2 regions of the Pseudomonas mohnii genome follow, and region 2 is predicted to be linked to the other one. Evidence: riboswitches for the same ligand, from Rfam matches in the RefSeq annotation. Region 2 holds a riboswitch; the other holds the start of a gene.
The links. Region 2 has a riboswitch for cobalamin ahead of cobW (cobalamin biosynthesis protein CobW). Riboswitches for the same ligand answer to the same signal wherever they lie in the genome.

Region 1 (10,837 bases), 1.1 Mb from region 2:
TTCCACCAGTTCCCCGATCTGCCCGCGCAAGGTTCGATCGCTGATACGGATGAACCGCCAGGGCTGCATCAAGCCAACACTCGGCGCCTGGTGCGCGGCTTCGAGCAACCGCCGCAGCAATTCGGGCTCGACCGTGCCACCGCTGAAGTGACGCATGTCGCGACGTTCACCGATGGCCCGATAGACCGCTGCGCGTTCGGCGTTGGAAAAGGCGTTGTCGGTCATGGCCTCTTCGCTGGCAAGCCAGCGCCTGCAGAAGACCACGTTTCTTCAGGTGTCACACCGCCCACAGTGGCAGCGAGTGTGCCCGCGAAGGCAGCCTCAAGGTCGGGTAAAAACAGTGCGGCAATCGCGTGCGGATTCGACGGAAAATAGAAATGCACATAAGAGGCTGTCATCCGCCCCTCACGATAAACCGCCTCCGCCCCGCGACCGCCATTGGGGCTCAAGCCACGGGCAATCGGCACGAGCCCGGTGGTGGTCAGCGAATGATGATAGGTATGCCCACGCAGGGAACCTTCGGGCAATTCGACAGCCTGCAGCGCCAGCGCCGCCAGACGCTTTTGCATCACCGCATCCCCGGCCAGCAGGCCGACCAATTCTGCACGCGTACCGTCGACATCGGTGAGCGAATCGAGCAAATACAACATGCCGCCACATTCGGCGAGCAAGGGTTTGCCCGCCTCGTGGTGCGCGCGGATCGCGTTCAGCATCGAGGTGTTTTGCGACAACGCCACATGATGCAATTCTGGGTAACCGCCCGGCAGATAGAGGCTGTCTGCCTCGGGTAGCCGAGTGTCACGCATCGGTGAAAAGAACGACAACTCGGCGCCCATGGCCCGCAGCAAATCCAGGCTGGCGCCATAGGTAAAGGCAAACGCTTCATCACGGGCCACGGCAATGCGCACACCCGCCAGTAAGGGTTCGGCGGCGATCACATCCGGGGCTGCGAATTCCACGGCCGGCGGAAGCGCCACCTCGCAACTGCCAGCCAAGGCTTCGGCCGCCGCATCGAGGCGAAGATCGAGATCGTTCAACTCACTGGCCTGCACCAGGCCAAGGTGACGACTCGGCAATTCGATGGCGGTTTCGCGGGACAACGCGCCATACCAACGCAGGCCTTCGGTCAGGCTGCCTTCAAGCAACTGCGCGTGACGCAGGGTGCCCACGCGGTTGGCCAGGACACCGGCAAACGGCAAGTCAGGTTGATAGCGCGCCAGCCCCAGGGCCAGGGCACCAAAGGTCTGGGCCATGGCGGTGCCGTCGATCACACCCAGCACCGGCACACCGAAGTGCCGCGCCAGGTCAGCACTGGACGGCGTGCCATCGAACAGCCCCATGACACCTTCGATGAGGATAAGGTCCGCTTCGCCTGCGGCCTCCCACAACAGACGCCGACTCTCCTGCTCGCCGACCATCCACATGTCCAGCTGATACACCGGCGCACCGCTGGCGCGCTCCAGAATCATCGGATCGAGAAAGTCCGGGCCACATTTGAACACACGAACCTTGCGTCCCTGATTGCGATGCAAACGGGCCAGCGCGGCGGTGACGGTGGTCTTGCCCTGACCGGAGGCCGGCGCGGCAATCAGTACGGCCGGGCATTGACGAGGGCTATTCATAACGTGCGACTCACAACTCGACGCCTTTCTGCGCCTTGATACCGGCCTGGAAGGCGTGCTTGATCATGCCCATTTCAGTGACGGTGTCGGCCAGATCGATCATCTCAGGCTTGGCGCCACGACCAGTGACCACCACGTGCTGCATTGGCGGGCGAGCCTGCAAGTCACTGAGCACCCGATCCAGATCGAGGTAACCGTGCTTGAGGGCGATGTTCAACTCATCCAGCACCACCAGGCCGATGGATGGATCGCGCAGCAACTCACGGGACACTTCCCACGCGGCTTCGGCGGCGGCGATGTCGCGCTGACGATCCTGGGTTTCCCAGGTAAAGCCTTCGCCCATCACATGAAAACGCACCTGTTCCGGGAAGCGCCGGAAGAACAGCTCTTCACCCGTGCTGTTGCGCCCCTTGATGAACTGCACCACACCGCACTGCATGCCATGGCCCATCGAGCGGGCCAGCATGCCGAACGCCGAGCTGCTCTTGCCCTTGCCGTTGCCGGTCAGCACCAGCAGCAGGCCGCATTCATTCGGGGAGTTGGCGATGCGTTCATCGATTACGGCTTTTTTGCGCAACATGCGCGCCAGGTGACGTTCGTCACGATCCGGGGTATCAGTCATGGGAGAGCTCTCCGTTGAGGCAGGATAACGGCGGGCAGGCACAAGAACAGACGGCAAGAAGCCTGGCATCGCCCACCGTGATGCCGCTTGGATGGATCAGGCCGGTCTCCGGGCTCATGAGCGGCGTTGGCCTGACTGCGCGCCTTCCCACATCGATGACGACGCAGTGGCTCAAGGCGCAGCTTTCACTCATTTACCGTTGCGGGGGCAGCGCCGGGATCGAAGGCCTTCACGCATTGAAGGACCTGCTCACCGGCTTCCCTGTTTCACTCTGTCGACCCAAGTCACAGAGCACCTGAAACAAGCCGCGAAGGTTAGAGGGTTGGGGGTGGAGCGTCAATTGAAGACGGGGTACGCGCGCGAATAACTGCCGTTAATCAATAAACTGACGCCAATCTTGTGCCACACTTCAAGCAGTGATATCAAAGAGCCACAACCCCACATCAAAATAACAAGGGTGAGCCCCATGCAAGGCATGATCATCAGCAATCCGCAACTGGAATTCCTGCGCCCGGTGCTGGAGCGCTGGTTTGACTGTATCGACCGCTACAATGCCGTACGCGGCGATAACGAAACGCCTTACTGGCTCGACGAAAAAGCCAATCTCGGCCTGCTTTCCGCCGCTGCCTGGATGGCTGAAATGGTTACCCTGCAACAATCGCCCACCCGCAAACAAATCGATGAAGGCGAACGCAACGGTCGTGCCGACCTGTTTATCGCCACACCCGAAGCACGCGCCTGGATTCAAGCCACACAACGCTGGCCACGGGTGAACAGCCTGAACCTGACCCAGGCCCTGCTCGATATCACCAGCGAAGCCAAACGCATCAGTTACGCCAGCGACCTGAGACTCGGCTGCCTGTTTGTGGCACCGCAGAAAACCCAGCATGGCGCCACCCCGGAAGAATTGCAGGACATGGTCGACGACCTGCAAAAGGAGCACACCTGCGCCGTCGCCTGGTATTTCCCCTACGCCTACCGCAAGTTGCACAACGAAGGAGGTCACTATCATCCCGGCATAGCCGTGCTGTTCAAGGAAGCTCGCGGCTAACGGTTGAACCATCGTGCAACGTAACTTCTCTACTGATCAGGTCACTGCATTCATAGGGAAGATCAGTATGCGCAAGCCCCAACTCGTACTCGCTATCGCGCTCGCCGGAGGACTCGCCGCTTGCGGTGAAACCTCCAGCCTGCAAGTCGCCGACGGCACCGGCCCGTCACCCAGGCTCCCAGAACCCAACAAGACGTTGATTCCGACGGTAAACATCGCCCCGGCGATCGGCTGGCCGGAGGGCGCCAAACCCGTCGCCGCTGCCGGCACCCAAGTAGCCGCGTTCGCCGAGAACCTCGACCACCCGCGCTGGCTCTATGTGCTGCCCAACGGCGACGTGCTGGTGGCCGAAACCAATGCACCGCCCAAACCCGATGACGGAACAGGCATACGCGGCTGGATCATGAAGAAAGTCATGGGGCGCGCCGGTGCGGGCGTGCCGAGCGCCAATCGCATCACCCTGCTGCGCGACCAGGACCACGACGGCATCGCGGAAACCCGCACGGTGTTTCTGGAAAACCTGAACTCCCCTTTCGGCATGGCGCTGGTCGGCAATGACCTGTACATCGCCGACACCGATCGATTGCTGCGTTTTCACTATGAAAACGGCGATACAGCGATCAAGTCGCAACCGATCAAAGTACTCGACCTGCCCGGCGGCACGCTGAATCACCATTGGACCAAAAACGTCATCGCCAGCAACGACGGCAGCAAGCTGTATGTCACGGTGGGCTCGAACAGCAACGTTGCCGAAAACGGCCTGGACAAGGAAGAAGGCCGCGCGGCGATCTGGGAAGTGGACCGCGCCACCGGCAACCACCGGATCTTTGCCTCGGGCTTGCGCAACCCCAATGGCCTGTCCTGGGAGCCGCAAAGCGGGGCACTGTGGACGGCGGTCAATGAGCGCGATGAAATCGGCAGCGATCTGGTGCCGGACTACATCACCTCAGTCAAGGACGGCGCGTTCTATGGCTGGCCATTCAGCTATTACGGCCAGCATGTCGACGTTCGCGTCGAGCCGCAAAACCCGGACATGGTGGCCAAGGCTATCGCGCCAGACTATGCGGTCGGCCCGCACACCGCTTCCCTGGGACTGACGTTCGCCGAAGGCAGCCGGTTGCCGGCGCCATTCACCCAGGGCGCCTTCGTTGGCCAGCACGGCTCATGGAACCGCAAGCCGCACAGCGGCTACAAAGTGATATTCGTGCCGTTCGACGCCGGCAAACCAAGCGGGCAGCCGGTGGATGTGCTCACGGGTTTTCTCAATGACCAAGAAAAAGCCATGGGCCGACCAGTGGGCGTGGTGATAGATCAGCAAGGCGCCTTGTTGGTGGCGGACGATGTAGGGAACAAGGTTTGGCGGGTTTCAGCAGTCAAATAAGTCACTGACCACTCTGTGGGAGCGAGCTTGCTCGCGATGGCGGTAGAACAGGCAACATCAATGCTGAATGTCACGGCCGCCTCGCGGGCAAGCCCGCTCCCACAAGGCATCCACAAGGATCACCGTTTGCGGCAGAGCGTGAGCCCATCGCCCAACGGCAACATCGACAGGTCCAAGCGCGAGTCATCCTTCAAGGCACGGTTAAGCGCCTGGATGGCTCGGGTGTCTGCGCTCAGCGGACGCTCTTCCAGTACCCGCCCGCTCCACAGCGTGTTATCGAACACCGCCAATCCACCCACCCGCAGCAGCCGCAGCGCGTGTTCAAGGTAGTTGGGATAATTGGCCTTGTCGGCGTCGATGAAGACCAGATCGAATTGCCCGCCCTGCCCTTGCCTCTCCAGTTCGGCGAGGGTTTCCAGCGCGGGCGCCAAACGCAGATCAATGCGCTCGGCCAGGCCGGCTTCCCGCCAGTAACGACGTGCGGTGGCATTGTAGTCGCCGGGAATATCGCAGCAGATCATCGAGCCGTCATCGGGCAGTGCCGCAGCCATGCACAGCGCGCTGTACCCCGTGAACGTTCCGATTTCCAGCAGACGTCGCGCGCCGGTCAGCTTCACCAGCAATGCAAGAAACTGCCCCTGCTCCGGCGCCACCTGCCAGCGCGCCATGGGCAACGCCTGGGTTTCGTCGCGCAAGCGCTTGAGCAGCGGGGTTTCGCGCAGGGACACATCAAGCAGGTAGTGATAGAGCGAGTCGTCAAGATTGAGCGTGCGAGCGGTCATGACAGCACCCTCTGGCTGTTACGGGTTGCGCGCCAGGTGTTCCGGTTGCAGAACGCGCTTGGCGCTCAGGTAGGCTTTCTGCCAATACGCCTTGGACAAGCTGTCGAGCTTCACCGTGCCACCGGTGGCAGGCGCGTGGACGAAGCGACCTTCGCCGACGTAGATGCCTGCATGGCTGACCTGCGAACCGCCATTGGTGGCGAAGAAGATCAGGTCACCTGTCTGCAGGCCTTCCTTGCCCACATTGGCCGCTTGCATGGAGATCATTTCGCGAGTGGTGCGCGGCAGCGAGATACCGGTGACATCACGGTACACGTAGCCGATCAGCCCGCTGCAATCGAACCCGGAATCCGGTGTATTGCCACCCCAGCGATACGGCGTACCCACCAGGCCCAACGCACGAAACAGTACGTCTTCCGCTTCAGGCGAAAAGGCTTGGGAGGAACCGAAAACGAGAGGAGTGTGAGCCACCGGCGCAGGCGGCGGTGTGCGGCTGGCGCAAGCGCTGAGCAGCGCTGCGAAAAGCATGATTGCGAGGCGGGCCGACGTCGACATAAGCAGAGCATCCTGATCTGGCTGCGGCGTTTTTCTGCTGGAGTGCAGAAAAGAAAACCGCCTGCGCGTTACGCAGGCGGTTTGCCATCATTCATAGACCAGATTCTAGCGCTTATGCGGCAAACTTCAAGTAAGACTTTAAGTTCGCCTTACAAAATGTCCGCTTAATTGCGTGCGGTCACGATCGGAGCCGCGTTTGGCGCCATCGCGAGCGCTCGCTTGGCTTCGATGAAGGTCTTGCTCCAGTAGCTGTCGCCCAGGCTATCAATCCGGACACCACCGCTTTTGCGGCTGCTGGAGTGGATGAACTGGTTGTCACCCAGGTAGATCCCGGCGTGACTGACACGACCGCGACGACCGTTGGTGGCGAAGAACAGCAGATCGCCAGGCTTCAGCTTGCTGCGAGACACCAGCGGCGCATCCACGTTGATCATTTCGCGAGTGGAGCGTGGCAGGTTCATGCCGGCTTGTTCACGGAACAGATAGCCGATAAACCCACTGCAATCGAAACCGGCTTCAGAAGTACCGCCGAAACGGTAACGGGTACCGATCAGGGACATGCCGCGTTCGAGGATGCTGTCAGCCAGCGCCGGAAGTTGATACGACTTGCCATCGGCGAAGTCAGCCAGCTCTTTTTCAGTGGCCTTCTCTTCCTGGTAAAAAGCGTCCTGGTAAAGAGCGGACGACTGTGCGGTAACAGAATTTTTAACCTGTTGCTGCTGCTCTTGCTGGGACACTGGAGAGTGAGCAGCGCAACCGAACAACAGGGTGACGAGTGCGAGAGGCACGAGGGGTGCGAAGCGCTTTAGCATGGGCACGACCGTGGCTGATAGTTGTAAAGAAGTCGAGACTATGCCCGCTATCATCCTCATTTGCAAATTCAATCGAACTTTTTGTGACTTATCGGTTTCTTGCCAACATCTAAGCGCTTAAGCCCATATTAAACACTTGCGTAGCCTGCAGCCCAGCAGGAAAGCGTATTTCCTGGCGCCTGAAATATGCCGAAAACCCCGCTGGCCTTGGCATTCCCGGCTTTTTTCTACCAGCCGAGCGTCTCTTTCAGGAAGGGAATAGTCAGCTTGCGCTGTGCTTGAAGAGAGGCCTGATCGAGCCGCTCGAGCAATTCGAAAAGCGCACTCATGCTGCGGGTTCCACGGGTCAAAATAAAGTGCCCGACCTCGTCGGTCAGATGCAGTCCTCGCCGCGATGCGCGAAGTTGCAGGGCTCGCAATTTGTCTTCGTCCGAAAGCGGACGCATCTGGAAGATCAGCGCCAGGGTCAGGCGGGATTTGAGGTCTGCCAGCTTCACCGGCAGCTCACGCGGGGAAGTCGATGCGGCAATCAACAGCCGTCGGCCACTGTCGCGCAGGCGATTGAACAGATGGAACAGCGCTTCTTCCCAGTCGGCCTTGCCGGCCACCGCTTGAAGATCATCCAGGCAGACCAGCTCGTACTGTTCAAGGTTGTCGAGAATTTCGATACCGCGGTCCAGCAATTCGGCCAACGGCAAATACACCGCCGGCTCGCCCAACTGCTCGAAGCGCAGGCAGGCCGCCTGCAACAGATGCGTACGCCCTACCCCGTCCTTGCCCCATAGGTAAATCAGGCTTTCGGTCCAGCCGGCGTCGGCTTCGCATAGACGCTCGACATAGCCGAGTGCAGCGGCATTGGCGCCTGGGTAGTAGTTGATAAAGGTGGCGTCATCACGCAGACGCACACCTAGGGGCAGCTGAATCGGTTTCATGCTGACTGAACAGTTCCAAAGGAACCGTTAGTGGCCTCTGTGTAAAGTTTGCGAAGTTTATACCCGTGACGCCGACCGCACAATGCGACAGACCACAAGCAAAATCAAAGGTTTGCGTTGGCGCCCTGATTTTATGACAGTTTCTTTGGCGGAGCCGGCGATAACCCGGCGAAGAGCCGGGCTACCCATGACAAGGCCTAGAGCTCAGGTTCATCAACACCCGAGTACATATCAGAATCCTTATACAAATCATGCACATGGCGCACCAGCACCATAATCACCGCCGCGACCGGCAGCGCCAGCAAAACGCCAGTAAACCCGAACAACTCACCACCGGCCAGAATGGCGAAAATCACCGCCACGGGGTGCAGGCCAATCCGGTCACCTACCAGCAATGGCGTCAGCACCATGCCTTCGAGCGCTTGCCCCACCATGAACACCGCAACGATGCCGGCCATGGGATACAGATCGCCACCAAACTGAAACAGGCCCGCGATCAATGCGGCGCCGATACCAATGACGAAGCCCATGTACGGCACGATGGCCGCCAGACCGGCAATCAGGCCGATCAACAGCCCCAACTCCAGCCCCACCAGCATCAGGCCCGCGGCATAGATCACACCCAACGCCACCATCACCAGCAACTGGCCACGGACAAACGCTCCCAGCACCTCATGACATTCACCGGCCAGCGACACCACGCGCTCTTCACGGTCGCGCGGCAGCAGGCTGCGGATCTTGGCCATCATCAGGTCCCAGTCCCGCAACAGGTAAAAACTCACGACCGGAATCAACACCAGGTTGGCCAGCCAGCCAATCACCGCCAGGCCGGAAGCCGTCGCCTGACTCAGTACCACGCCGACGATATCGGAGGTCTGGCCCATGTGCTCGCTGATCGCAGCCTTGAGTTTGTCGAATTTCCAGAAACCCTCTGACAACCCGAACTTCGATTGCGCCCACGGCAATGCAGTGTGCTGCAGCCAATCGAGCATCTGTGGCGCCAGCTCATACAACCGGAACAACTGCTTGGCGAGCATCGGCACCAGCACCAGCAGCAGCGCGGTGAAGATCAAGGTGAAGAGCGCGAACACCGCGACCACACCCAAGGTCCGGGACAACCCGGCCTTTTCCAGCCGATCCACCAATGGATCAAACAGATAGGCCAGCAGCAACGCCACCAGGAACGGCGTAAGGATCGGATGCAACAGCCAGACAAACGCGCAGAGCAGGACTACTCCACCCAACCAGAACCAACGCCGCGTATCGACCATGAACCACTCCATTGCTTCTATATAAAGAAAGATAATCTACCAGCGGAAATGCAATTGCGGCGTCGCAACCGGAGCGGGCGCTACAGCCGGGGTCGAACCGTCCGCTACGGGCTGGACAGGGAGTGCCGGGGTTGGCGCCGCCGCCACCTCCTGCAACTTCGCCAGTGACAACTGCGCCCGCAATTGATCGGTACTGCCATTGACCCGATACAGAATCCGGTCACCGTCGACACTTTGCGGACGCCCGCCAAAGGGTTCCAGTAAACGTCCGAGCGTCGCGTAGCGCTCAAGGTTCATGCCTTGCACTTCCAGCAACTGCTGCGTCGAAGCCCCCGGCCTGGCGACGAATCGCGGCGCCAGACGCTCATTGACCGCGAGCATCACTGCATCCGCCACGGCAGCCTGATCGGCCCCCTGCACACTGCCGGCTTCTTTTTGGTCACCCAGCCATAAATGCCATTTGGCCTGCCATTGACCGCCCTCTTCGCGGGCATGCACCGCCAGCACGGCGTCGGCGTTGTAACGTTCCGAGGCGGCGCGCAACGCAGCCGGATCGGAACTTTCCAGATTCGGCGCCGTGGCGACGACTTGCTCATTCAGGTCCGCAAGCGGCAGGCGCAACGGCAAACCACGGTGCTGCGCTGCCCGGCGCAACGGCGTCGCACTGGCCTGGCCATCGCCCACCAGGCTTGACCCCTCCGTGGAGTCATTCAACCACCAGCCGAGGATCGACGGCCGATTGGCGCCCCACATGGCCAACCCGGCGCGACGTAACGCCTGCTCGGTGGTTGTCGGGTCGAAATCGACCTTCAACACTTCCGGCGGCCCTGCGTCAAAGCCGTACTGACTGATGATTTGCTGCGGATCTTTGCGAATCGCCGCCAACCCCGGACTCTGCGCTGCCTTGGGGTCACCGGTCAGGCGCAATACCAGGGTGTCCAGCGCGCGCTGAGTCGCTTGATCACGCTCCTCCTGCGTCTGGCTGCTGACGGGCTCGCGTACTTGATAGAGGCCTTTGACGGTTTCGGCATGAGTGACCAGACTGGTCAGGGATAAACAGCCCACAAACAAGAATTTAGAAAAACGCATGGAAGATTCCTGGCGACAAGAGCGGCTGGAACAGACCGCATGAAGACGATCGAGCAAGGCTGTGACCATCGCCCGGCGCAAAATATTCACACGTCCCGAGTAAGTTTTCGCACTGTCATAACGATAGACGCTTAATGGCGGTACCTTGAGCAGGCGTGAAGGATGCCACCAAACGGAACAAATACGGTTTTTTTAGGCGGATATGCCCCTGCCGTCGGCCTGAGGATGGCCGCTGCCCTTCAAGCCTGATAAAATCGCGCGCCTTCGCAGACCGGCAACAGCCGGGCACCTTCGAATATCGCGTGAGGCAATCGCCCTCGTCGATTTCGGCGGCCCCGCTGGACCCGGTCGTTACCCCTGAATCCCCCCTAAAGGCCTGGATCATGAGCAAGCAACCCTCCCTGAGCTACAAGGACGCCGGTGTAGACATCGACGCCGGTGAAGCATTGGTCGAACGCATCAAGAGCGTCGCCAAGCGCACTGCGCGCCCGGAAGTCATGGGCGGCCTGGGCGGTTTTGGCGCCCTCTGCGAAATCCCGGCCGGCTACAGACAGCCTGTGCTGGTTTCCGGTACCGACGGCGTCGGCACCAAACTGCGCCTGGCGCTGAACCTGAACAAACACGACAGCATCGGCATCGACCTGGTTGCCATGTGCGTCAATGACCTGGTGGTCTGCGGCGCCGAACCGCTGTTCTTCCTCGACTACTACGCCACCGGCA
Region 2 (10,837 bases):
GATGATCACCGGGCAGCTGCGAATCAGCCGCTGGCCTTTGACGGTGATCAGCTCGGGGTCGCCAGGACCTGCGCCTATGAAGTAGACGGTCATCGTCGATTCCTGTGGGAAAAAGGGGCTGGGCAAGGCAGCAGATGAAGATTGCTCATGATCGAAAGCGCGGATTATCGAGGATTTTACGTCGAGCAGGCCAATGCGAAGGTGGCCTGGGCATATTTTTGCCGCTTAATCAGTAGTTTGGCCGGCGAATGGGTTAACTGTTCGGTCAAGGCCAGGGCGGCACTTTCCGCGATGCCGTAGCAGCCGGTTCGCTCGAAGGCGATCTGCGAATGATGGCTGAGTTGTGGCTCATAGCTGGCCAACTGTTCGCTGCTGAAATACGTCAGTGGCAGCGCGAGTTGCTCGGCCAGTTCGACAAGGGCCGGCTCATCTCGCTTCAAATCGATACTAGCCAGGGCCTTGATCTGATGCAGTTCGATCTGGTGCGCTTGCAACGCCTGATCGATCAACGCCCGTAACGTGGTGACGGGGCAGCCCCGTTGGCAGCCCAGGCCGACCACCAGGGTCGGCGCTGTGCCGGTATCGGTCATGCGTGGTATTGGCCATCGCTCTTGCGGCGGAACAGCCAGGCGCTGATCAGGCCCAGGGCCAGCCAGAACGCGACATTGGTCAGCTGCGAAGCGATTTTGAATTGGGTTTCCAGTGCTTGCGGTGCCAGCATCGAGTGCACGTCCGGCTGCGGCGCGCCAATCACATGAGGGACGGCAATGATGGCTGCACCGAGGACTTTCATCAGCCAGTGACGGCTGAACGCGATCAGCGCGATGCCGACTGCGGTTGAAGCGGCGGTGCCAATCCACCAGGTCTGCCGTTGCGCCAGATCGGCAGCGGCGGTGCCTGGCAGTTCCGGTGGCAGGCCAAGGGTCGGCGCGAGCACGAAGGTCGCGTAACCGGCCAGCCCCCAGAGCAATCCCTGAGAGGTTTTGGTCGGCGCGCGCAAGGTGTACAGGCCGGCGAGCATCAGGGCGAAGCCGACAGCCACCACAAGATTGCCGCCGGTGGTCGACAACACGCGCTGCCAGCCGTTTTCCGGCTCCCAGGCTTCGGCATCGTGGGTGTGGGCGGCGACGCCAGGGGCGTGTTCGTGGACTTCAACAGCAGCGGGTTCGGATTTTTCGTAGGTTTCGGCCTGCAAAATCAACGGAGCGACCCAGAAGCTTTGCAGCAGGGTCAGCAGCAGGGCGGCCAGCAGCCCCGTGAACCCCGCGGTTTGCGCAATACGCTTGATCATGTCGACAGGTCTCAATGGCACGGGAAGGCAGCGCTGTGACGGGTATCGTGAGCGGCGTTGTGAACCGCCTCAATGTGCGAGAAACCGGCGAAATACACAAGGCACGCACCAAGGATCGACGCACACACGGCGGCGGTCAGGCGTTGAGTCAGGGTAGTGGTGCTGCTGGTGGTGGTGCTGTGGCCGGTGCTGCTGATGATCGACATGGCGCTTCCCTCAGTTCTGTCAGCGGGGAATGCGAGCGCATGCAAATCCCTGCACGAGCGAGCGCGCAGAGGTTCGAACAGCGCCCGCCCACCGCGGGTTTGTCATTCAGTGATTGTAAGGTTCACTTTGTGTTGCGGGCCGGTCTCCGGGCTCACGAGGGGTGCTGGCTATCGCCTGAACCTGCAAGCATCACCTTCCCATGCCGCACTGGCACAGTGGATCTGACGCTTCGCTCGCTTACCGTTGCGGGGGCAGCACCGGACTGACATGGCTTTAGAGTAAAGCACATGATTCACCGGTTTCCCGTTTCACCCTGTGAAGGGCACCCGTAACAAGGCGTGTAGGAGAGCATGGGCAGAGGTGGGGCGTCAATTGGCAAGTGTTCTCAACTCGGGGCCGAGTTGCTTCAATCGCGAGCAAGCTCGCACCCACATTTGACCGCATTTTTCTCAGAGAGTCCGATCCCTGCGGGTGCGAGCTTGCTCGCGATGACGGCGTTCAGGTGCTGTACAACTCAGCATGAACATTGACCCGCCCCAATACGATGCGTAGCCTTGCGCTTTCGAGGTTCTTCGGCGTTTGCCGAAGCTAAGAAGGGAACGCGGTCGATGCCGCGGCTGCCCCCGCAACTGTGAACGGTGATGTTCGCTGCCACGCCACTGCACGCTCAGGTCCTGAGCCCGCGGGAAGGCGCAGCCAACGCCAGTCAAGCGACTGGCACGCCGTCAGCCAGGAGACCTGCCTCGAACAGATTCTCACTACAACCGGGCGGGGTGATCCGGTGGCGAACGCATCCGGCGCACAAGCGTTGCCGGTACTCGTCCCGTATGCCCGCCACCTTGCCAAAGGGCATCCGATGAAAACACTGGCCAAACTCCCCGTCACCATCGTTACCGGCTTCCTCGGCTCGGGCAAAACCACCTTGCTGCGGCACATGCTCGACAACGCTCAAGGGCGTCGCATCGCGGTGATCGTCAACGAGTTCGGCGAGCTGGGCATCGACGGTGAAATCCTCAAGCAGTGCTCCATCGGCTGTACCGAAGAGGAAGCCAATGGTCGCGTCTACGAACTGGCCAACGGCTGCCTGTGTTGCACCGTTCAGGAAGAGTTCTTCCCGGTGATGCGCGAACTGGTGGCCCGTCGCGGCGATCTCGACCATATCCTCATCGAAACCTCCGGCCTGGCGCTGCCAAAGCCGCTGGTCCAGGCCTTCCAGTGGCCGGAAATCCGCAGCGCCTGCACCGTTGACGCGGTGATCACCGTGGTCGATAGCCCGGCCGTCGCCGCCGGCACCTTCGCCGCGTTCCCGGATCAGGTGGACGCCCAGCGCAAACTTGACCCGAACCTGGACCACGAATCGCCGCTGCACGAGCTGTTCGCCGATCAGTTGTCCAGTGCCGACCTGGTGATCCTCAACAAGGCTGACCTGATCAGCCCGGAAGACCTGGCCCGCGTGCGCCTGGAAGTCGCTGAAGAGTTGCCGCCTGCGGTGAAAGTCATTGAAGCCAGCAGCGGTCGCCTGCCACTGGACGTTCTGATCGGCCTGGGCGCCGGTTCCGAAGAACACATCGACAGCCGCCACAGCCATCACGATCATCACCACGACGATGATGATCACGACGACCACGATCACGACGCTTTCGACTCCATCTCCATCGAGCTGCCGGCCTCCGACGAGAGCTTGCTGATGGACGCGCTGACGCAATTGGTGGTGGAGCACAGCATCCTGCGGGTCAAGGGCTTCGCGGCGATCCCGAACAAACCGATGCGCCTTTTGATCCAGGGCGTGGGCACTCGTTTTGACAAACACTTCGACCGTCAGTGGGGTCGCGAAGAAGCGCGCACCACACGTCTGGTGTTGATCGGCCAGGCGCTGGACGCCGCGCTGCTCGAAACGCAATTGCGCGCCGCGCTCAGCGTATAAGCCATGCACCTGCTCAGGACCCAGCCCGGCGGTTTCGTGTCGGACGACAACATTGCCGACCTTGGACAAACTCCCGCCGAGCTGGTGATCCTGTGCAGCGGCGATTCCAGCCTGGCGCTGCTCGCCGAAGCGGCCCAGCAGTTGCCTGACGATTACCCGAGCGTGCGCCTGGCCAACCCGATGCAGGTGCAGAATCACGCTTCGGTCGATTTGTACGTCGACGAAGTGCTGCGCCACGCCAAGGTCATTCTGATCTCGCTGCACGGCGGCATTGCCTATTGGCGTTATGGCGTCGAGCGGCTGGTGGAGCTTTCCCGGCGTGGGGTGCAGTTGATTCTGGTGCCGGGCGATGACCGTCCCGACCCGGAGCTGAGCGACCTCAGCACAGTGACCCCGCAGGACCGCGACCGGCTCTGGCACTTCCTGCGCCAGGGTGGCATGGGCAATGCGCTGGACCTGTTTCGCTGCCTGGCCAATCGCTGGCTGGGTCGTGACTACCCCTGGTCCGAGCCACAAGTCTTGCCGCGCACCGCGATCTATCACCCGCACAAAAGTCCCGCGCAACTGAGTGATTGGCAAGCCGAATGGCGGGCCGGTCAACCCGTGGCGGCGGTGCTGTTCTACCGCTCGCACTTGCAGGCGGCGAACACCGCGTTCATCGATGTCTTCTGCCAGCGGTTGCAGGCAGCGGGGTTGAATCCGTTGCCCATCGCACTGGCCAGTCTAAAAGAGCCCGGCTGCCTTTCGGTGGTCGAGGACTGGCTGGACGAGGTCTGCGCCTCGGTGATTCTCAATACTACCGGTTTCGCACAATCGAGCCCTGAAGCTCCGCATTTGCGTCCTTTTCGCCGCAACATCCCGGTGATTCAGGCAATTTGCGCCCAGGATAACGAGCCGGGATGGCGAGCAAGCGAGCAAGGGCTCGGCCCGCGTGATCTGGCGATGCATATCGCACTGCCGGAACTGGACGGGCGGATCATCAGCCGACCGATCAGCTTCAAGGATCTGGCCTGGCGCAGTGAGCGCAGTGAGTCCGATGTGGTTTGCTACCGCGCGCAACCGGAACGCATGGACTTTGTCGCCGAACTGGCGCGGCGCTGGATTGATCTGGCGCGGTTGCCGAATGCCGAAAAACGCATAGCGCTGATTCTCGCCAATTACCCGACCCGCGACGGGCGTATCGGCAATGGCGTCGGCCTCGACACCCCGGCCGCGGCACTGAATATCCTCCGTGCATTGCAGGCCGAAGGTTATCCATTGCCGGCGCCGTTGCCGGACAGCGGCACCGCGTTGATCCAGCAACTGCTCGGCGGCGTCAGCAACGATCTCGATACCCTCGACCAACGCCCGTGTCAGCAAAGCCTGGCCATGGACGATTACCTGCAGATGTTCAACGCGCTGCCCGAAGCCAACCGCCGGGCAGTGCTACAACGGTGGGGCGCCCCCGAGAGCGATCCGATGTGCCGCGCCGGGCGGATGATGATTGCCGGGTTGCGTTTCGGCCTGACGTTCGTCGGCATTCAACCGGCGCGGGGCTATCAGGTGGACCCGAGCGCGGTGTATCACGACCCGGACCTGGTGCCGCCCCATGGTTATCTCGCGTTTTACTTCTGGTTGCGCAACACCTACGGCGCCCACGGCGTGATCCACGTCGGCAAGCATGGCAACCTCGAATGGCTGCCGGGCAAGGGTGTCGGGCTCTCCGAACACTGTTGGCCGGACGCGTTGCTCGGGCCGTTGCCGAATGTCTATCCGTTCATCGTCAACGATCCGGGCGAGGGCGCCCAGGCCAAACGACGCACGCAAGCGGTGATCATCGATCACTTGATGCCGCCGCTGACCCGCGCCGAAACCTACGGACCGCTGCGCAATCTCGAACTGTTGGCGGATGAGTACTACGAAGCGCAACTGCTCGATCCTCGGCGTGCCCGCGAGTTGCAGCGCGACATCCTGCAACTGGTGCGCGACACGCACATCGACCGCGAACTGCAACTGGACGAGCCACTCGACAGCGATGCCGACGCGGCGATCTGGTTGCCGCGTCTGGACACCTACCTGTGCGATTTGAAAGAGTCGCAGATCCGCGATGGCCTGCACGTGTTCGGGGAGTCACCGACCGGGCGCCTGCGCATCGACACCTTGCTCGCACTGCTGCGCATTCCCCGTGGCGATGGACGTGGTGCGCAATCAAGCCTGCTCAGGGCGCTGGCGAAAGCGTTTGAACTGGGGTTCGATCCGCTGGATTGTGCACTGGCCGAGCCGTGGAACGGGCCGCGTCCGCATGCGTTGTTGTCGATCAGCGATGAACCCTGGCGCATTACCGGCGACACCCGCGAACGCCTGGAACTGTTTGCCACACAACTGATCTCGCAGGCGCTGGATGCCCCTTGTAGGAGCGAGCCTGCTCGCGATGGTGTGTCAGTTGACATCAATGCGGCTGACACACCCCCGCGAGCAAACTCGCTCCTACAGGAGGCGAGCTGGACCGAGGTGCAAGCCATCCTCGACAACCTGCGCGAAGTGGTCGCACCACGCCTGGACGCCTGTGGCCCGGCCGAAATGCGCGGCCTGCTCGATGCCCTGAGCGGGCGCTTTGTTCCGGCCGGCCCCAGCGGTGCACCGAGTCGCGGACGCCTGGATGTGTTGCCGACCGGGCGCAACTTCTACTCGGTAGACGTGCGTAACCTGCCGACCACCACGGCATGGCGCATCGGGTTCCAGTCAGCCAACCTGATCCTTGAGCGTCACCTGCAAGACCATGGCGATCACTTGCGCCAGCTCGGTCTGTCGGTGTGGGGCACCGCGACCATGCGTACCGGTGGCGACGACATCGCCCAGGCCATGGCGCTGATGGGCGTGCGTCCGGTGTGGGCGACGGGCAGTCAGCGGGTCGACGACTTCGAAATCCTGCCGCTGAGTTTGCTCGACCGCCCCCGCGTCGACGTGACGTTGCGCGTCTCGGGTTTCTTCCGCGATGCCTTCGCCAATCTGATCCGCCTGTTCGACGCCGCCGTGCAAGCGGTTGCCGCGCTGGACGAACCCGACGACCTCAACCCCCTGGCGGCCAAGGTTCGCGCCGAACGTGAAGCGTTGTTGCAATCGGGACTGGACGAAGACGCGGCCAGACGCCAGGCCGGTTGGCGCATCTTCGGTGCCAAGCCCGGCGCGTATGGCGCGGGCGTGCAGGGTGCCATCGACGGTCGCCTGTGGCAGAGCCGCGAGGATCTGGCCGAGGTGTATCTGAACTGGGGTGGCTACGCCTACGGCGGTTCCGACGAAGGCACCGCTGCCCGCGAGCAGTTCGCCCAGCGCCTGAGCCAGGTGCAAGCGGTGCTGCAAAACCAGGACAACCGCGAGCACGATCTGCTCGACTCTAACGACTATTACCAGTTCCAGGGTGGCATGTTGGCCGCCGTGGAAAGCCTCAGTGGTGCAACGGCGGCCAGTTATCACGGCGACCATAGCCAGCCGGACCTGCCCAGAATCCGCACGCTCAAGGAAGAACTGAACCGGGTCATCCGCTCCCGGGCGGCCAACCCGAAGTGGCTCGAAGGCGTCAAGCGTCATGGCTACAAAGGCGCGTTCGAAATGGCCGCGACGGTCGATAACCTGTTCGCGTTCGATGCCACCACCCGGTTGATCGACGATCACCAATACGCGCTGCTGGCGGATGCGTATTTGCTCGACGCCAATACCCGTGACTTCGTCCGCGAGCACAACCCCCATGCCTTGCGCGACATGACTGAACGCATGCTCGAAGCGCAACAGCGGGGTATGTGGAAAGCGCCGGGCGAGTATCGCGAGGCGCTGGAGAATCTGTTGCTGGATATAGAAGAAGACAGTTAATACACCGCCGACCCTGTGGGAGCGAGCTTGCTCGCGATGGAGCGTCAGTCACATCAATAGCCACTGACACGCCGCTTTCGAAATCACCGACCATGACCGAGATTGAACAATGACCGATACCCCCCATTTCCCGCTCTCCGCCGTGGTCGGCGCCGACGATTTGAAACTCGCGCTATGCCTGACCGCCATCGACCCGAAGATCGGCGGTGTGTTGATCGAAGGCCCGCGCGGCATGGCCAAGTCGACCCTGGCCCGTGGCCTGGCGGACCTGCTGGCCAGCGGTCAATTCGTCACCTTGCCTTTGGGCGCCACTGAAGAGCGCCTGGTGGGCACGCTCGATCTCGACGCCGCATTGAGCGAAGGTCGCGCGCAATTTTCCCCGGGCGTGCTGGCCAAGGCTGACGGTGGCGTGCTCTACGTCGATGAAGTGAATCTGCTGCCCGATCACCTCGTCGATCTGCTGCTCGACGTGGCCGCCAGCGGCACCAACCTGGTCGAACGCGACGGCATCTCCCATCGGCATTCGGCGAAGTTCGTATTGATTGGCACCATGAACCCGGAAGAGGGCGAGTTACGCCCGCAACTGCTCGATCGTTTTGGCTTGAACGTTGCCCTTGGTGGCCATACCGCACCGGCCGAACGCGGGCAAATCATCCGGCGGCGCCTGGACTTCGACACCGATCCGCACGGCTTCTGCGCTGAGTGGGAAGGCCAGCAGCAGTCGTTGCGCGAGCGTTGCCAGCAGGCGCGCAGCACATTGGTCAGCATTGCCCTCGACGATGACGCCCTGTCGCAGATTACCGAGCGTTGTTTTGCCGCCGGCGTCGACGGTTTGCGTGCCGACCTGGTCTGGTTGCGCGCGGCGCGGGCCCATGCCGCCTGGCGCGGGGCGCGAGCCATCGCTGTGGAAGATATCGATGCGGTTGCCGAATTCGCGTTGCGCCATCGCCGTCGCGAGCAAGCGCCACCGGCACCCCAACAGCAACAGTCCCACGCCGGTCAACAGCCAAACGCCGGCGAAGGCCAGGGGCAGTGGGGCGAAATGCCCGCTCAGGCGCTGCCGGTCGGGGCTCGTCGTGAAGTGCCGAGCTGGCCAAAAAAGCCCTAGGCATTCGCCCTCGCTCTGACGCGGGGGCGAATGCCAGACCCCGCGCAGGGCGCCTCGATCACGGCAAACAGGGCAAGCGTCACGCCGCGCGCGACGGTTCGATCAACTGGCCCGGCACGTTGCTGAACGGCCGGCCACGTCAGCGCGATGACCTGTTATTCCACCTGCGTACCCGTTCAGCCCATGAGCTGTGGCTGGTGATCGTCGATGCGTCGGCATCCACGCGTCGCCATCACGCCTTGAGTGATGCCAAGGGCTTGCTGGCGCAGCTGTTCGACGATGCTTACCGCCAACGCGCGCGCCTGGCCTTGCTGACCGCCAGCGGAACGCAGCCGAAGTGGCAGGTGCAAGGGTTGAAGGCGTCCAGCGGTTTGCGTCACTTGCTCGATGGGCTCGGTGCCGGCGGTGGCACGCCGTTGCTGGCGGCGTTGAGTGAAGCGGGGCGCTGGCTGGGAGCGCGGCGCAAGCACTTCCCGGCGGAGCAGCAACGGTTATTGCTGGTGACCGATGGCCGCTTGAAGGACTGGCCGACGTTGCCCTCGCTCGATTGTCCGGGACTGGTGATCGACATCGAGCGCGGGCCGATTCGCCTCGGGCGCAGCAGGGTCCTGGCGGCGCAGTTGCAGGCTGATTATCGGCATATCGACGGATTGCTTCCCGGCTGAGATGCGCGGTGCCCAGGCTTCCCTCATCGTCGGACTGCACATTCAAAGACGAATTCGGCAGGCTCACCCTTCCTCACAGGCCTGCACGCCGGGTGTCATTCAAGCACCAAGGCTGAGCGCTGCGCTGGAATCGGCTTGCGCATCAGCGTTCCCACAACCCCGGCGCCCAATAATCCCGCCAGGCCGGCGACCCACAGCAACAGGCTGAAACCGCCCACGAACGCCTGTCGCGCCAGTGGTTCCACCACCGGCCGCGCGGCTTGTGGCAACAGGCTCATCGCCGCCGGCATGTCACCGGCCACCACCCGCGAGGCGACGCCCTGGGTTTGCTCGAGCCACTGTCCGCCCTGTGCCGAGAGGCTGTCGTGCAGGAGCCGTTCGCTATGCCCGGAAAGCAGCGCACCATACACGCCGATGGCCAGCATCACCGCACTGAAACGCATGGTGGTGCTCATGCCCGAGGCCATGCCGGTGCGCTCGCGCGGCACGCAGGCCATGATGTTTTTCTGCGTATCACCATTGAGCAACCCGGCGCCGGCACCGGTCACGGCGATCGCCAGGGCGAAGGGCAGGTAGCCGCCGCTGTTGACCGCCCAGGCGCTGAGCAGGTTGCCGCTGCCCACCAGCGTCAGGCCGATGGCCATCATGTTTGCCGGGGTCACACGTCCGGCCAGGCGCGCACCGAGGCGCGGGAAGATCAACATGGTCACGGCAAACGGCAACATGCCCAGCCCCGCGGAAATGGCGCTGAAGCCCAAGCCGTTCTGCAGGTAAAACGGCAGCAGGGTCATCATCACTTGGGCGCACGCGGCGTAGGCGAACATGCCGAGCAGGGCGCCGATGAAGCGCGGATGCCTGAACAGTTGCAGGTCGATCATCGGCCGCTGTTGCAGGCGCTCGATCAGCACAAACAAGCCCATTAACAGCGCACCGCCCAACAGGCGGGTGTAGGTGAGGGGGCTGTTCCAGCCGATCCGGCTGGCTTCGATCAGGCCCCAGATCAGGCACAGCAAGCTTGCGCTGAAGGCGAGGCTGCCCCATGGGTCGAGGCGCGCAGCCTGAGCGTCACGGGATTCCGGGACTGCACGCCAGACCATGAACATCAGGAACAGGCCGACGGGCAGGTTGAGGTAGAAAATCCAGCGCCAACCGACATATTCGGTAATCAACCCGCCCAGGGTCGGCGCCGCAGTCATGGCCACGCCCATGCAGCCACCCCAGAACGCCCAGGCTTTGGCCCGTTCCACTTCATCGTGGAAGGTGTGGCCGATCGAGGCGAGCGCCGAGGTCAGCAATAACGCGGCGCCGACGCCCTTGATGGCCCGGGCGATGTCGAGGAACAACGCGTTTGGCGCCGCGCCGCAACCGAGGGACGCGAGAATGAAAATGCCCAGGCCCCAGATCAGGGTTTTCTGCCGGCCAAAGCGGTCGGCCAAGCTGCCAGCGGGTAGCAGCAAGGCAGCAAAGGCCAGCATGTAGGCGCTGACCACCCATTCGATGTCTGCGAAATTGGCCCCCAGATCCCGGGCGATGCTCGGTAAGGTAACGGCGACGATGTTAGTGTCGAGCACGATCAGCGAACACACGGCCGACGCGGTAAGTAAGGTCAGGTGCTTGCTCACCCTGGGTTTGACGGACATGGCACGGGTTCTCTACTGTGAGGTTTCGTGCAGCTTATCGCCGGTATACGGAGCCTTTGTTAGGCGTACCTCGTCACTTCATTACCTTTGAGCTAATGCACCGATGGACATTCGTCATTTCCGCTATTTCCTCGCGGTCGCCCGGCACCGCAACTT

Region 1: linked by a shared signal. The riboswitch ahead of cobO (cob(I)yrinic acid a,c-diamide adenosyltransferase) and the one ahead of cobW (cobalamin biosynthesis protein CobW) in region 2 are both predicted to bind cobalamin.

The regions. Positions count from the first base shown of each region.
Region 1 covers NZ_FNRV01000001.1:1,678,526-1,689,362, forward strand. Annotated here, with positions in the region: gene bluB (5,6-dimethylbenzimidazole synthase) at 1-225, opposite strand, end outside; gene BLV61_RS07895 (cobyrinic acid a,c-diamide synthase CobB) at 222-1,622, opposite strand; gene cobO (cob(I)yrinic acid a,c-diamide adenosyltransferase) at 1,633-2,244, opposite strand; cobalamin riboswitch at 2,327-2,558, opposite strand; gene BLV61_RS07905 (hypothetical protein) at 2,711-3,295, shown strand; gene BLV61_RS07910 (PQQ-dependent sugar dehydrogenase) at 3,363-4,676, shown strand; gene BLV61_RS07915 (O-methyltransferase) at 4,796-5,458, opposite strand; gene BLV61_RS07920 (C40 family peptidase) at 5,477-6,013, opposite strand; gene BLV61_RS07925 (C40 family peptidase) at 6,178-6,825, opposite strand; gene hda (DnaA regulatory inactivator Hda) at 7,053-7,757, opposite strand; gene BLV61_RS07935 (AI-2E family transporter) at 7,955-9,028, opposite strand; gene BLV61_RS07940 (DUF2066 domain-containing protein) at 9,065-10,117, opposite strand; gene purM (phosphoribosylformylglycinamidine cyclo-ligase) at 10,501-10,837, shown strand, end outside.
Region 2 covers NZ_FNRV01000001.1:569,830-580,666, reverse strand. Annotated here, with positions in the region: gene cobM (precorrin-4 C(11)-methyltransferase) at 1-93, opposite strand, end outside; gene BLV61_RS02535 (cobalamin biosynthesis protein) at 177-590, opposite strand; gene BLV61_RS02530 (CbtA family protein) at 587-1,291, opposite strand; gene BLV61_RS02525 (CbtB domain-containing protein) at 1,303-1,497, opposite strand; cobalamin riboswitch at 1,618-1,843, opposite strand; cobalamin riboswitch at 2,047-2,258, shown strand; gene cobW (cobalamin biosynthesis protein CobW) at 2,355-3,422, shown strand; gene cobN (cobaltochelatase subunit CobN) at 3,426-7,268, shown strand; gene BLV61_RS02510 (magnesium chelatase ATPase subunit I) at 7,378-8,376, shown strand; gene BLV61_RS02505 (vWA domain-containing protein) at 8,379-9,041, shown strand; gene BLV61_RS02500 (MFS transporter) at 9,137-10,681, opposite strand; gene BLV61_RS02495 (LysR family transcriptional regulator) at 10,785-10,837, shown strand, end outside.